One region of the Mesorhizobium sp. M0664 genome, then DNA from elsewhere that is predicted to be linked to it. Evidence: predicted binding sites of a transcription regulator. Region 1 holds the regulator's gene; the other holds the start of a gene.
The links. The regulator PhoB, encoded in region 1, activates phosphate uptake and scavenging genes when phosphate is short. The targets are predictions, from matches to a motif close to TGTCATNNANCTGTCAT.

Region 1 (5,147 bases):
CGGCCAGCCCTTGCGCTGTCAGCGCGGCGACGACGCCGCCGGCAGTGCCGTCATTGGCCGCGACCACGGCATCGACCTTGTTGTCGTTGGCGGTCAGGAACTGTTCCATGTTCTTCTGAGCGTTGGCCGGCAGCCAGCCGTCGGTATAGGCCTCGCCGACATTCTTGATCTTGCCGCTGTCTATTGCCGCCTTCAGCACCTCCATCGAACCGGCAAACAGGAAATCGGCATTCGGATCGGAACCCGAACCCTTGATGAAGACATAGTTGCCTTCCGGCTTCACCTTGAAGACTTCCCGGGCCTGCATGCGGCCGACTTCCTTGTTGTCGAAGGTCAGGTAAAAGACGTCCTTGTTCTCGATCAGCCGGTCGTAGCCGACAACCGGAATACCTTCGTCCAGCGCCTTTTGCACGGCCGGCCCGATGGCCGAGGCGTCCTGCGCCAGGATGATCAGTGCGTTGGCGCCCTGCGAGATCAGGCTCTCGACGTCGGTGAGCTGCTTGCCGGGGTTGGACTGTGCGTCGGCGGAAATATACTTGTCGCCTGCGGCCTCGATGGCCGCCTTCATTGCGGCCTCGTCGGTCTTCCAGCGCTCTTCCTGGAAGTTCGACCAGGAAACGCCGATGACCTTGTCTTTAGCCTGCGCCACCGACGCCAGCGCCAGCGTCATGGCGACACCCGCCAGAATGGCGGTCGTGAATTTCTTCATCATATCCTCCCTGCGCCGCGTACGGCGTGACCAATTGGCTCAAAGACCAGCTTAGAAGCTCTAATTTTTTCGAGCCTCGAAAAAATACTGGTCCGATCTCCGGCTGCTGTCAACATCGATTCTGATGGATTTTGATGACTCTGCGAGTTTTTTCGAGCGTCGGAATAAACGATGACAGCGCCACCTGCATCTGACACTATTTGCCTCATCCGACACTATTTGTCGGACATTACCGACGGCTTCCGGTTCATGAGCGGCCGCGGCAACCGGGAGGAAAGCAAAACAATGTCGGTCGGAATCCGCCATGACGATTTGCGCCGGCGCAACCGGGCGATGGTGATCTCGGCGGTGCGCCGGGCCGGCCAGCCATCGCGTACTGAGATCGCAGCTACCACCGGCCTCAGTCATTCGACCATATCGGCGATTTCTTCCGACCTGATACGGGAAGGCATCCTCGCCGAGAGCAAGCCAAGTGAGCCCGTTTCGTTGAAACGCGGTCGTCCGCAAGTCGGCCTCGCCCTCAACCCGGAAGCGGCGGCGGTGCTGACCGTGGTGTTGTCGCTGAATTTCCTTTCGGCCGCCATTATCGACTACACGGGACAGGTGGTCGCCGAGGAACAGCGCCGGCTGGACACGCTGACTATGCCGCGCGACGAGCTGATCCGTGAATGCATGGCCATCGTCCGGCGCCGGCTGCAGGATCCAGATCTTGACGTCCGCAGTGTCGCCCGCATCGCCCTGGCGATTCAGGGCATTACCGACTCCCCTGCACGCGCCATGCTGTGGTCGCCGATCACGCCGCAGACCGACATCGCCTTTGCCGACATGCTGGAGGACGAATTCGGCATCCCGGCAACGGTGGAGAACGACTGCAACATGATGGCGGTGGCTTTGCGCTGGCGCAATCCGGATCGCTATCGCGATGACTTCATCGCCATCCTGCTTTCGCATGGCATCGGCATGGGGCTGGTGCTGAAGGGCGAACTGTTCACCGGGACGCATTCCTCGGGCGGCGAATTTGGCCACATGATCCATCGTCCGGGCGGCGCGCTCTGCCGTTGCGGGCGGCGCGGCTGCATCGAGGCGTATGCCGGCAACTACGCCATCTGGCGCAACGCCAGGCAGATGAGCGAAGACAGCGAACCGGTCGCCGACGTCAGCGACGCCGACATGCGCGCACTGGCGGCCCGGGCGCGCGAGAAAGATGGGCCGGAACGCGAGGCCTACCGCAAGGCCGGCGAAGCGCTGGGTTTCGGTCTCGGCTCGCTGTTCGCGCTGATCGATCCGGCACCGGTCGCGATGGTCGGCGCCAGTGCCGCCGCCTTCGATCTGATCGAGCCGGCCTTGCGGAAGGCAATCGCCCAGACCGCCGGCGGCCAGCATTCAGGCTCGATCTCCTTCGATACAGAGCCGAACGAATTGCCTCTGATCCGCGAAGGCTGCGCGATGCGGGCGTTAAGCTTCGTCGACCAGGAGATTTTCGCGCCGGGCGCGCAAATGAGGCCCAGCGTCAGAAAGAACGTAGCCTGACCAGGCGGGTCAATCTTCCCTGATCGCATAGCCGGCGCCGCGGATGGTGCGGATGACATCCGGCATCCGGCCGTTGTTGACGGCTTTGCGCAGCCGCCCGACATGCACGTCGACGGTGCGTTCGTCGATGTAGATTGTCTCCCCCCAGACATTATCGAGTAACTGGCTGCGCGAGAAGACACGGCCCGGATGCCGCATCATGAACTCGAGCAGCCGGAATTCGGTCGGCCCGAGCCTGATTTCGCTCTTCTTGCGATAGACCCTGTGCGATTCGCGATCGAGCACGATGTCGCCGACCTTCAGCACGCTGGACAGCACTTCCGGCTTGGCGCGCCGCAGCAGCGCCTTGACCCTGGCCATGAATTCCGGTGTCGAAAACGGCTTGACCAGATAGTCGTCGGCGCCGGTCGAAAGACCGCGCACCCGGTCGCTCTCCTCGCCGCGCGCGGTCAGCATGATGATCGGCAGCCGCTCGGTTTCGGGGCGCACCCGCAACCGACGACAGAGCTCGATGCCGGAAACCGCTGGTATCATCCAGTCGAGCACCAAAAGGTCGGGCACATTCTCCTGCAAACGGATCTCGGCTTCGTCGCCGCGTGTCACCACCTCGACCTGGTAGCCTTCGGATTCGAGATTGTAGCGGAGCAGCACACCCAACGGCTCCTCGTCCTCCACCACCATTATGCGTGGTGCGATCATCGGCTGGGCACCCCCATCATGTCACCGGTGCGGACATTGTCGTTTCGTCCTGCTTCGGACGATTGACCGGCAATTGCTCGCCGGTCAGCACATAATACGCATTTTCGGCGATGTTGGTGACATGGTCGCCGATCCGCTCCAGATTCTTGGCGCAGAACAGCAGGTGCGTGCAAGCGGTGATGTTGCGCGGATCTTCCATCATGTAGGTCAACAGCTCGCGGAACACGGACGTGTATTTAACGTCGATGCGCTCGTCGGCGGCACGAAGCTTGGCCAACGCGGCCGCATCGCCTGCAGCATATTCCTCGATGACACCCTGCACCTGGATGAGAACCAGCTGCGCCATCGCGTCGATGGAATGCGACAGGTCCCGCGGCGTGGCGCTGAGGCCGACCGCACTCACGCGCTTGGCGATATTCTTGGCAAGGTCGCCGATGCGTTCGAGGTCGCCCGCCATGCGGATCGCTCCGACCACATGGCGAAGATCGTGGGCCATCGGCTGGCGTTTGGCGATCAGGGTGATGGCGCGGTCGTCCAGTTCGCGTTGACGCGCATCCATGATGGCGTCGTCGGAAACGACGCGTTGCGCCAGCACGTTGTCGGAATTCAACAGCGCCTTGGTTGCCCCGCCGACCATCGAACCGGCGAGGTCGGCCATGTCGCGGATCAGCTTGCTGATCTGCTCGAGATCCTCGTCGAAAGAAGCGACTGTGTGTTCGCCCATGGTCCTGTCCTCATATGCATGATCGGAACGGCTCAGCCGAAGCGGCCAGTGATGTAGTCCTGCGTGCGCTTCTCGCGGGGCGACGTGAATATCTTCTCGGTCCGGTCGAACTCGACCAGTTCACCCAGATACATGAACGCCGTCTGGCGCGACACGCGCGCCGCCTGCTGCATGTTGTGGGTGACGATGACGATCGTGTAGTCGGCTTGCAATTCGTCGATCAGTTCCTCGATCTTGGCAGTCGACAGCGGGTCGAGCGCCGAAGCCGGTTCGTCGAGCAGAATGACTTCCGGCTTCACCGCCACGGTGCGGGCGATACAGAGCCGCTGCTGCTGGCCGCCGGACAGGCTCAAGCCGCTGGCGTTGAGCTTGTCCTTGACCTCGCTCCACAGCGCGGCGCGCTTCAACGCCTGTTCGACGCGGCCGTCCATCTCGGACTTGCCGAGGTTCTCGTAGAGCCTGACGCCGAAGGCGATGTTCTCGTAGATCGACATCGGGAACGGCGTCGGCTTCTGGAACACCATGCCGATCTTGGTCCTGAGGAGGTTGAGATCCTGCGACCGGTCGAGAATGTTCTTGCCGTCGAGCAGCACCTGGCCCTCGGCCGTCTGTTTTGGGTAGAGCTCATAGATGCGGTTGAACACACGCAGCAGCGTCGATTTCCCGCAGCCCGAAGGGCCGATGAAGGCCGTGACGCTGCGCTCGGGCAGCGACAGGCTGATGTCCTTCAGCGCCTTGCTCTGGCCGTAGTAGAAGTTGAGGTTCTTGACCTCGATCTTCGTCTTCTCGGCGACCGTTTCGGCCATCGTCATGTCTGGGGACAACATCTGTGTCATCTGTCCTCTCTGCGTCCGGTAAGGCTGCGGGCGAGGATGCTCAAGCCCAGAACCGTCAGGGTGATTATGAGTGCGCCGGTCCACGCCAGTTGCTGCCATTCCTCGTAAGGGCTGAGAGCGAACTGGAAGATGGTCACCGGCAGGCTGGCCATCGGCGCGTTGATATTGCTGCTCCAGAACTGGTTGTTGAGCGCGGTGAAGAGCAGCGGCGCCGTCTCGCCGGAAATGCGTGCTATCGCCAGCAATATGCCGGTGACGATGCCGGACAATGCGGCGCGGTAGGCGACCGAACGGATCACCACCCAGCGTGGCGCGCCGATCGCGGCACCGGCTTCACGCAACGCGTTCGGCACCAGGTTGAGCATGTCTTCAGTGGTGCGCACGACCACCGGAATGACCAGGATGGCAAGCGCAACGGCGCCGGCAATGGCCGAGAAATGTCCCATTGGCCGCACCATCAGCTCATAGACAAACAAGCCTATGATGATCGACGGCGCCGACAACAGGATGTCGTTGATGAAGCGGACGACGGTGGTGATGCGCGAAAAGCGTCCATACTCGGCCATGTAGGTTCCCGCCAGCACGCCGATCGGCGTGCCGACGACAACGGCGATGATCGTCATCAGCAGGCTGCCCGTGATGGCATTGA
Region 2 (5,147 bases), on a different contig from region 1:
CCGGTGTGGTGCTTGCCGCGATAGCCGACAAGCCCATCCTTGTCGCCGTCGAGGTCGATCGACAGCGCGATGCCGCCGCCTGAGATGTTGGGTGGTTCGGTGGCGACCAACATTTCGGCGCGGTGCAACTCGTGCAGCTCGTTTTCCGACAAGAGCGCATTGCCGGTGCGGAACCTGATCTGCGACAGCCGCGAGCCGGTCCGCACGACGATCGGGAAAGTGCGCGGGCTGACCTCCAGGTAGAGCGGGCCTTCATAGCCGGCGGCGATCTTGTCGAACTCGTGGCCGCGGTCGGTCATTACCCGAGTGAAGATATCGAGCCGTCCGGTCGAGCTTTTCGGGTTGGCGGAGGCGGAAATATGGGCGGGCAGCGCCAGGCTTTCGAGCAGCGGCACGATGTAGACGCAGCCGGTTTCCAGCACAGCACCTTCGGCGAGGTTGATCTCGTGCAGCTTCAGCCGGTCGAGCTTGTCGGCAACCCTGTGGTCCGGGCCGGGCAAGAAGGAAGCACGCACCCGCCAGGCCTTGTCGCCGAGCCTGAGGTCAAGGCTGGCCGGCTGGATCTGATCGGCATCGAGCGTGCGCGGCGATTTCAGCGCGCCCGTCTGGAACAGCGCGGAAATATCCTGATCGGGAAGAATGCCTGTCTGCCGCAAGGGTCTGGCTCCGTTCGAACGCCGGGCGAGGTCTTGTTCTGTCGCAGGTCCGACCGTGGACGCCTTTGGCACCTGCTTGGTACAACCCTCTTAATCATGCCGGCAATTGACGCAAGCGTGGCGCGGGTCTAAAGCTCGTTATCCCGTGGTGATTTGGCCGGTCGGCTTGCAGCCACGTTAAACAAGTCGCTAAAGGACCGTCGGGCCGCAAGGCCATATGGACCGGTTGCGACTTTCGCGACCGGTTTTTTGTTGTTTGGACCAATTTTGGTGTTTGGATGGAATGATGACCAAGAAGCGCGACTGGAAGCCTCAGACCGCACTCGTGCATGCCGGAACGCTGCGTTCCGGCTTCGGCGAGACCTCCGAGGCGATGTATCTCACCCAAGGCTATGTCTACGAGACGGCGCAAGCGGCGGAGGCGCGCTTCAAGGGCGAGGAGCCGGGCTTCATCTATTCGCGCTATGCCAATCCGACGGTCGACATGTTTGAGAAACGCATGTGCGCGCTGGAAGGAGCCGAAGACGCGCGCGCCACGGCATCCGGCATGGCGGCGGTGACGGCAGCACTGCTGTGCAGCGCCAAGGCGGGCGACCATATCGTGGCGGCGCGCGCGCTGTTCGGCTCCTGCCGCTGGGTGGTCGAGACGCTGGCGCCGAAATACGGCATTGAGGCAACGCTGGTCGACGGCACCGACATCGCCAATTGGGAAAAGGCGGTCAAGCCAAACACCAAACTGTTTTTCCTGGAAAGCCCTACCAATCCAACGCTGGAGGTAGTCGACATTGCCGCCGTCGCGGCACTTGCCAATTCGATCGGCGCCAGGCTGATCGTCGACAATGTCTTCGCTACGCCCTTGCAGCAGAAACCCCTGCAGCTCGGCGCCCACATCGTCGTCTATTCGGCCACGAAGCATATTGACGGCCAGGGGCGCTGTCTTGGCGGCATCGTTCTGTCGGACAAGAAATGGATCGACGAGAACCTGCATGACTATTTCCGTCACACCGGCCCGAGCCTTTCGCCCTTCAATGCCTGGACCCTGTTGAAAGGCTTGGAGACGCTGCCGCTACGCGTACGCCAGCAGACGGAAAGTGCCGGCCGCATCGCGGATTTCCTGGCCGAGCACCCGCAAATCGCCCGCATCATCTATCCCGGCCGCGCCGACCACCCGCAAGCGGCCGTGGTCAAGAAGCAGATGTCGGGTGGCTCGACGCTGATCTGCCTGGATGTGAAGGGCGGCAAGCAGGCCGCCTTTGCCTTCCAGAACGCACTCGACGTCGTGCTCATTTCCAACAATCTCGGCGACGCCAAGAGCCTGATCACCCATCCGGCGACGACGACGCACAAGAACTTGACCGATGAGGCCCGCGCCGAGCTCGGCATCGGACCGGGAACGCTCAGGCTGTCAGTTGGCCTTGAGGACGCCGACGACCTGCTCGAAGACATCGAGCAGGCACTGAGAGTTGCCGGATAAGGGCTGGCCGAACAGAGGCGAGCGGGAACGCGCCCGATCAGGCACCGGACGGGGTCTCTTCCAGCTCCGCGACGGTCTTTGTCTGGATAGTCATCACGTTGCCGCGCCAGTCGACGGCGCCGCTCAGCCATCCGCGCGCCCAAATGGCGGGAAGCATCAGGTCTCGCGCCATCATCGCCGGGATCGTGCGCGGCGACAGCTGCCATCCCTTAGCCGAGGCCAAAGCGCATTCCGGCAGGTAGGCCGCGACCAGCACGGCGATGGCGGTTGCCGGCAGGCTGACGCCGGCGTCAGCCGCCGCGATCAGCGCAAGCACCAGCGGCGGCGCCGCGCCGATCAGGATCTCGGGGGCGAAGAACAGCGCGAAGGTGACGCGGCGCAGCCGCGCCCAGCGCGCCTGCCGCGACCAGATCTCGCCAAGCGTGCGCCGGCCGAGCGGCTGTTCGAAGGGCGAGGCGACAAGATTGACCCGCAGTCCGAGCCCGTTGACCAGCTTGGTCGCGGCGGCGTCCTCGGCGATCTCGGCGGCAAGCGCGCGGATGCCGCCATTGGCGTCGAGCATCGGCTTGTTCCACAACATGCTCTTGCCCTGCGCGAAGCCGAGGCCGAGCGCCTCTCCGGCGTACTGCCAGCGTGCCTGCAGCGTGTTGAGAAAGGCGCATTCGACCTCCCCCCAGAAGCCGTCCGGCCGTGAGCCGATCGGCGTCGAGCAGACGAGGCCAGTGCCATGCCGCCATGCCGCCATCAGCTGCTGGACGTAGTCGCTCGGCATAAGCACATTGGAATCGGCAAGGATGACCCAGCGATAATGCGCCGCTTCCCAACCCTTCACGCAATTGTTGAGTTTTGGATTGCCGCTGATGCGGTCGTCACCGACTAGAAGGCGGGCGCGAATAGCTGGAAAGCGCGCCATTGCGGCGGTGATCGGCTTGACCACCGGGTCGTCGGCATGGGCAACGCAGAAGATGAGTTCGTAGCGCGGCCAGTCGAGTGAGAAGGCGCGCTCCAGCGTCTCTTCGGCAAACGGCTCGACGCCGCGCGCCGGGATGACGATCGATACCGGCGGCGCGTTGGCCGCGGGCGGTGCGATCCTGGCTGGTCGCTTCAGCTTCAGCGAAGCTAACAGGATGCTGGCGAGATTTGAAAGAAGGAGGGCTATGGAAAGGAGGGCGGCTGCGAATGTCGGTTCCATCGAGATCTGGTCACTCCAGAAGTGCCGGCCGCATGACGGCCGTTTTCAACAATTCGACAGAACGCTGAGTCGCCCGGCACAAGCCTGCACACCATCATTGTCATGTGTCACTTAAATGACATTGTTTTTCGGCACCTGCGCTCGAGTCGGGCAAGGAGATGACGCGCATCGTTGATCAAACTGCGCTGAGCGTCGAAAGTTCCATCTACATTGCTTTGGAGCAGTTTATGTACAGCGCCGTCACCCGCAACATCGAAGTGCAGGTCAGGCCGTTCTATCTGGAGGATCACTCCGACCCGCCGCAAAACCGCTATGTCTGGGGATATCAGGTGACCATCGACAATCAGTCGGATGAGTTCGTGCAGCTTCTGTCGCGCTACTGGCACATTACCGACGGCACCGGCAAGGTCGAGGAAGTGCGCGGCCCCGGGGTTGTCGGCGAGCAACCCGGACTCAACCCCGGCGACAGCTATCAGTATACGTCTGGATGCCCGCTCTCGACGCCGTCCGGCATCATGGTCGGGCACTACACCATGCGCAACAAACGGGGCGAGACGTTCGACGTCGCCATCCCCGCCTTCTCGCTCGACTTGCCGGGAATGCGGCGCACCGTCAATTGACGGCCGTCATCCGGCCGCTGCAAACTCCGCCGGGTCGAAGTCATATTGCTTCGAGCAGAATTCGCAGGCGACGTGAATGCTGCCATCCTCGGTGCTGTCCCTGATCTCCTCGGCGGAAAAGCCTTCGAGGATGCCGTGGATCTTCTCCCTCGAGCATGAGCACTGGTCGGCGACCGGCACCCCGCCGAACACGCGGACGCCATGCTCGTGGAAAAGCCGGTAAAGCAGCCGTTCGGCGCCGATCGTCGGATCGATCAGCTCGGTCGGTTCAATAGTACCAAGCAGCGCCAGCAGCTCCTGCCAGGAATTGTCGGTCGGGTCGTGGATTTCCTCACGCGGATCGCCATCGCCACCGGGAAGGTCGGGTACGCGCATGCGCTCCGCCGACTGCGGCAGGAATTGTGCCAGCAGGCCACCGGCCCGCCATTGCTCGCGGGCACCGCCGACGCCGGGCGTCAGAAGCTTGGCAACCGAAAGCCGGAGGTCGGTCGGAATCTGCTCAGACTGGCGGAAATAAGTGCGTGCGGCATCTTCCAGTGTGACGCCGTCGAGCTGGACGATGCCCTGGTAGCGTTGTGTGTGAGCGCCCTGGTCGATGGTCAGCGCCAGGACGCCGCTGCCGAGCAGCGTCTGCGGTGACGTCTCGCCGGCAGAAGTCAAAGCCTGCAGCCGGTCGGCATCGAAGCGGGCATAAGCGCGCAGCGCGTGCGGCGTGGAGAAATCCGCGACCAGCATGTCGACCGGCCCGTCGGTGCGGGTCTGCAGAATGAACTTGCCCTCGAACTTCAGCGAAGTTCCGAGCAATACCGTCAACACACAGGCTTCAGCCAGGAGCCGGGCGACCGGCTCGGGATAGTCGTGGCGGCTGAGAATAGCATCGAGCATCGGCCCGAGCTGGACGGTGCGACCGCGCACGTCGAGCGGGCCGACCTCGAACGGCACGACATGGTCGTCGCCGGCGTAGCCGAATTCGCCGAGCTTGGGTTTATGTTCAGCCAATTGATGAGTTTCCAACATGACAAAGCTCCGGGGCGCGGCGATGCCGCCCTCCGGGGCGCATGCGACGAGACGCGCTCGATTTGCGTGATGCGCCTGAGATAGGCACCACCAACTCCCGGATCAAGGCGGCCCAGATCAAGGCGGCGCAGATCAGGCCGGCCCGGATCACCGCGGCTCGTATCAAGCGCCCAGGCACCAGGCCAGGA

Region 2: a site for PhoB is predicted at 3,427-3,443, ahead of NKI39_RS02005 (ceramide glucosyltransferase). Genes of this name have one in related genera too.

Annotation. Positions count from the first base shown of each region.
Region 1 covers NZ_JAMYPW010000004.1:181,067-186,213, reverse strand. The annotation lists gene xylF (D-xylose ABC transporter substrate-binding protein) at 1-709, opposite strand, end outside; gene NKI39_RS08685 (ROK family protein) at 995-2,239, shown strand; gene phoB (phosphate regulon transcriptional regulator PhoB) at 2,249-2,938, opposite strand; gene phoU (phosphate signaling complex protein PhoU) at 2,955-3,662, opposite strand; gene pstB (phosphate ABC transporter ATP-binding protein PstB) at 3,695-4,498, opposite strand; gene pstA (phosphate ABC transporter permease PstA) at 4,495-5,147, opposite strand, start outside.
Region 2 covers NZ_JAMYPW010000001.1:448,508-453,654, reverse strand. The annotation lists gene NKI39_RS02015 (2'-deoxycytidine 5'-triphosphate deaminase) at 1-656, opposite strand, end outside; SAM riboswitch at 792-869, shown strand; gene NKI39_RS02010 (O-succinylhomoserine sulfhydrylase) at 940-2,130, shown strand; gene NKI39_RS02005 (ceramide glucosyltransferase) at 2,168-3,322, opposite strand; gene apaG (Co2+/Mg2+ efflux facilitator ApaG/CorD) at 3,550-3,942, shown strand; gene NKI39_RS01995 (Hsp33 family molecular chaperone) at 3,949-4,959, opposite strand; gene argF (ornithine carbamoyltransferase) at 5,122-5,147, opposite strand, start outside.